DNA from 2 places in the Streptomyces sp. NPDC059373 genome. Region 1 is predicted to be linked to the other one. Evidence: riboswitches for the same ligand, from Rfam matches in the RefSeq annotation. Region 1 holds a riboswitch; the other holds the start of a gene.

The links. Region 1 has a riboswitch for cobalamin ahead of nicT (Nickel transporter NicT). Riboswitches for the same ligand answer to the same signal wherever they lie in the genome.
Region 2: it holds a riboswitch for cobalamin, as region 1 does, so the genes downstream of both, ACFXJ5_RS22760 (cobalamin biosynthesis protein) here and nicT (Nickel transporter NicT) in region 1, are expected to answer to the same signal.

What each region holds. Positions count from the first base shown of each region.
Region 1 is NZ_JBHYXC010000062.1:25,540-27,734, reverse strand. It holds gene ACFXJ5_RS38770 (zinc-binding dehydrogenase) at 1-83, shown strand, start outside; gene nicT (Nickel transporter NicT) at 137-1,234, opposite strand; cobalamin riboswitch at 1,266-1,463, opposite strand; gene ACFXJ5_RS38760 (triphosphoribosyl-dephospho-CoA synthase) at 1,515-2,195, shown strand, end outside.
Region 2 is NZ_JBHYXC010000017.1:56,702-58,896, forward strand. It holds gene ACFXJ5_RS22750 (anion permease) at 1-326, shown strand, start outside; gene ACFXJ5_RS22755 (hypothetical protein) at 361-558, shown strand; cobalamin riboswitch at 763-890, shown strand; gene ACFXJ5_RS22760 (cobalamin biosynthesis protein) at 945-2,042, shown strand; gene ACFXJ5_RS22765 (cobyric acid synthase) at 2,039-2,195, shown strand, end outside.

The sequences.
Region 1 (2,195 bases):
CCCTCGCCCAGGCCGCCGCGGCCCACGCCGCGCTCGAGTCCCGCCGCACACTGGGCAAGGTCGTCCTGCGCACCGCCTCCTGAGGGGGTCCAGGGGGCCGGCCCCCTGAACCCCCGAACGCCCTACGGGCTGAATTTCAGGGCTGGGCCGGGCGGTCCGCGGGGCGGGCCGCGGCGGCCCAGCGTTCTTCGACGCGGGCCGCGCGCCAGTAGAGGAGCGCGGCGGCCCAGACGACGACGAAGAGGGCGACGATGAGGAAGCCGACGTTGCCGAGGTCGATGTCGGCGATCCACCCGGTAAGCGGGTCGGAGAGGTCGAGCTTCTGGTGGAGGACCCCGACGAGTTCGATGGTCCCGATGAGGAGGGCGACGGCGATCGACAGCCCGGTGATGGTGAGGTTGTAGAAGACCTTCCGTACGGGGTTGGAGAAGGCCCACTGGTAGGCGAAGTTCATGAAGGTGCCGTCGAGCGTGTCGAAGAGGCTCATCCCGGCGGCGAAGAGCAGCGGCAGGCACAGCACGGCGTACCAGGGGAGTCCGGCGGCGGCGCCGGTGCCGGCCATGACCATGAGGGTGACCTCGGTCGCGGTGTCGAAGCCGAGGCCGAAGAGGAAGCCGAGCGGGAACATCTGCCCGGGGCGGGTGATGGAGCGGGTGAAGCGGCCGAGCAGGCGGTTCATGAAGCCGCGCGCGTCGAGGTGCGCCTCGAGCTCGGCCTCGTCGAACGAACCGGCGCGCATGGCCCGGTAGACCCGCATGATGCCGACGAGGGCCACCAGGTTGAGCGCGGCGATGAGATAGAGGAACAGCCCGGAGATGGTCGTCCCCATGACGCCCAGCACTTCATGCGTGCGGGAGCCCTCGTTCATGATCCGCCCGGCGAGCCGGGTGCCGCCGGCGATGAGGGCGGCGAGGACGACGACCACGCTGGAGTGCCCGAGGGCGAACCAGAAGCCCACCGAGACGGGCCGCTTGCCGTCGGCCATGAGCTTGCGGGTGGTGTTGTCGATGGCGGCGATGTGGTCGGCGTCGAAGGCGTGCCGCATGCCCAGGGTGTATGCGGTGATGCCCAGGCCGACGCCGTAGACCTGGGTGCCGACGGTGTAGCGGTGGGGGACGACCAGCAGGAAGAGCACGCCGAAGGCGACGACGTGCAGGGCGGCTATCACCGCCAGCAGCCCGGCCGTTCGAAGGGAGTCCTGACGTCGCCAGCGGAAATCGGGGGCAGCAGTCATTCGTTGATCACGCTCCAGCACCTCGTGGAATTGCTCGTGAGATGCCGTGGCCGGTCTCCTGGCTTACGGGTGTACGCGCGCCGCCCCTGCCTTCCCAGCCACCTCGCGGCGGCCAGTGGCACGTACGTTGGGACGGAGCTCCCGATCACAGTGGCGAGGGCCGCTCCGGGCTGAGACCCCTGAGGGTCTGTCACCGGTCTTCCCGAGCACCACGGCCCGACCACCCTAACCGCAGCTCGTTCACAGCCATGACACAGGCTCCGTCGCTACGCTCCCGTCCATGCCGCTCGCCCATGCCGCCGTACAAGCGATCGTCGAGGAAGTCGCGTTGGAGGGTGTGCCGGGCCGTGACCCCGACCGGGACCCCGGGGCCGCGCTCTGGGCGGCCAAGTCGTCGCTGCCCGGCTTCGAGGCGATGGCCGCCGCCGCGCGCCGGGTCGGTGAGCCCACGCAGGAGCTGCGCGAGGAGCTCGGCGCGATCGGCCGGAGCACCGAGTGGACGGCGACCCGGGCGGGCTGCGGCGTACGCAGCCACCGGGGCGCCACCTGGGCCGTGGGCCTCCTGGTCGCGGCCGCCGCGCTGGAACCCCACGGCGACGCCCATGCCATCCTGGCCACCGCCAAGCGCCTGGCCGGCTTCCGGGACCGCCGCGCCCCGCTGCGCCCCTCCCGGGGCTCCACCGTCTCCACGACCTACGGCGCCGCCGGCGCCCGCGGCGAGGCCCGCGCGGGCTTCCCGCACGTCAAGCGGGCCCTTGCCGCGCTGCGTACGTCCCGCGACGCGGGTGCGGACGAGCCCGTCGCCCGGCTGGACGCACTGCTCGCCATCATGTCCTCACTGCAGGACACGACCCTCCTGCACGCCGCCGGGCCGCCCGTCCTGCGGCTCGTCCAGGGCAGCGCGCGCGACGCCGTGGACGCGGGCGGGGCCGGTTCCCCGGGCGGCCGCGACGTGCTCGCC
Region 2 (2,195 bases), on a different contig from region 1:
TGACCCTGCCGGCCGCCGGCCTCGTCGCCGCGGGCGCCGCGCTGCTGGCCGACCAGGGCACCTGGGGCGTCACCGTGGTGGCCCTCCTCGCGGCCGCCGGGTGCGCCACGATCTGGGTCGCGTCGCGCCGCAAGCCGGTCGACCACACCAACGTCAACGACGATGCGGTGGACGCCCCCGGTGTGGTGACCACCGCGATCGCCGCCGTCACCCCGCCGCCGGCCGGCCCCCTGCCCGCGGACGGTCTGACCGCCACCATCCCGGCACCGGCCGTCGCCCCGGTGGCCCCGGTCTCCCCCGCCGACCCCGCACAGGCCACGGCCTGACGGCCCCGGACCCCCGGAAAAGGAACCCCACCCCATGAACATCGACTGGGCAGCTCTCGGCTCCGTCATCGGCGTCAGCCTCGCCGTCACCGTCGGCCTCGTCGGCGTCTTCACGCTCGGCATCGTCGGCCTCTCCAAGGAGGGCGCGGTGGCCGCCCGCACCGGCGCGTACGCCGCGTTCGCACTGTGCGCGGCCGCGGTGGCGTACGGGATCTACATCATCGTCGCCTGATCGCGGCCTGACCGCCGCCTGATCGCCGCCTGACGCGCCGTCGCGTACGCCGGAGCGGGGCACGGACCATGTCCGTGCCCCGCTCACGTTTGTGCTCGGGTGCGCCCTCATGTGTGTCTTCACACATCTTCCGATGCAGGTCAAGGGTGAGTTGACGGGCATTCGCGGCGCGTGGTGGACTTCCGGGGCCAAGCGGCGGCAGGAGAGGAAGTCCGGTGAGAATCCGGCGCGGTCCCGCCACTGTCACCGGGGAGTGCACCTCCGCACGTGGTCACGGCTCGTACGTCGAGCTGGAAGGCCGGAGGTGTGCCGATCCGGGAGCCAGGAGACTCTCACCGCCGGTCACGTCGAACCAGGGCGCGGACCCTGAGTGAGGACATCTGCAGATGCCGCGTGCCTACACGTACGGCGCTGTGCTCGGCTTTGTCGCCGACCGCGCATTCGGCGACCCCCGGCGCGGTCATCCCGTCGCCGCCTTCGGTCGCATCGCGGGTTCTCTCGAACGGCGCCTGTGGCGTGACCACCGGGGCCGGGGCGCGCTCTACACGGCCCTGTGCGTGGGCGGTGCCGTGGCCGGCGCTGCGGTGGCCTCCCGGGTCGTACGTTCTTCCACCGCCGCGTCCGTCGGGCTGACGGCTGCCGCCACCTGGGCCGCGCTCGGCGGGACTTCGCTGGGGCGCGAGGCCCGGGCGGTGGGAGCCGCTCTTGAGGCCGGTGACCTGGCGGGCGCGCGGGAGCGGCTGCCGAACCTGTGCGGACGCGACCCTCAGGCTCTGGACGGGCAGCAGATCGCGCGGGCCGTCGTCGAGTCCGTCGCCGAGAACACCTCGGACGCGGTGGTCGGCGCGCTCGTGTGGGGTGCGGTGGGTGGCGTACCGGGGCTCGTGGGCTTCCGGGCCGTCAACACGCTCGACGCGATGGTCGGGCACCGGTCGGCCAGGCTGCGTCGCTTCGGTTGGGCGTCGGCGCGGCTCGACGACGTTGTGGGGTGGCCCGGTTCGCGGCTCACGGCGGCGCTTGTCGTGTTGGCGGGGGCGGATCCGCGCGGGGCGTGGCGGGTGTGGCGGATGGATGGTGCGGCCCATCCCAGTCCCAATGCGGGGCCGGTCGAGGCTTCGTTCGCGGGGGCACTGGGTGTGCGGCTGGGCGGGACGCTGGCTTATGGGGCGCGGGTTGAGCACCGGCCGGTTCTCGGTGGGGGGAATCGATTGGTGGAAGTTGCGGATATTGAGCGGGCCGTGCGGCTTTCGCGGCGAGTGAGCGCGCTGGCGCTGGGCGTTGCGGTCGGGGGACGGCTGGCGTGGGCGGTGCTGTCTCCCCCGGACCCTGGACCCCGGACGGGTGCGTTGTCGTCCGCGGGTCCGTGGCCGGGTTGGGCCAGCCTCCCCCAAAGCTTCCTTTGGGAGGTGCCCCCATCTCGCTTCGCTCGCCTCAGGCGGACGGCCTACCCCCAACCCGGGCGATCAAAGGGCGGGCACGCATGAGCGGCGGAGCGCTGCTGGTGGCCGGGACCACCTCCGATGCCGGGAAGAGCGTGGTCACGGCCGGGATCTGCCGGTGGTTGGTGCGGCAGGGCGTCCGGGTGGCGCCGTTCAAGGCGCAGAACATGTCGCTGAATTCGTACGTGACGCGCGAGG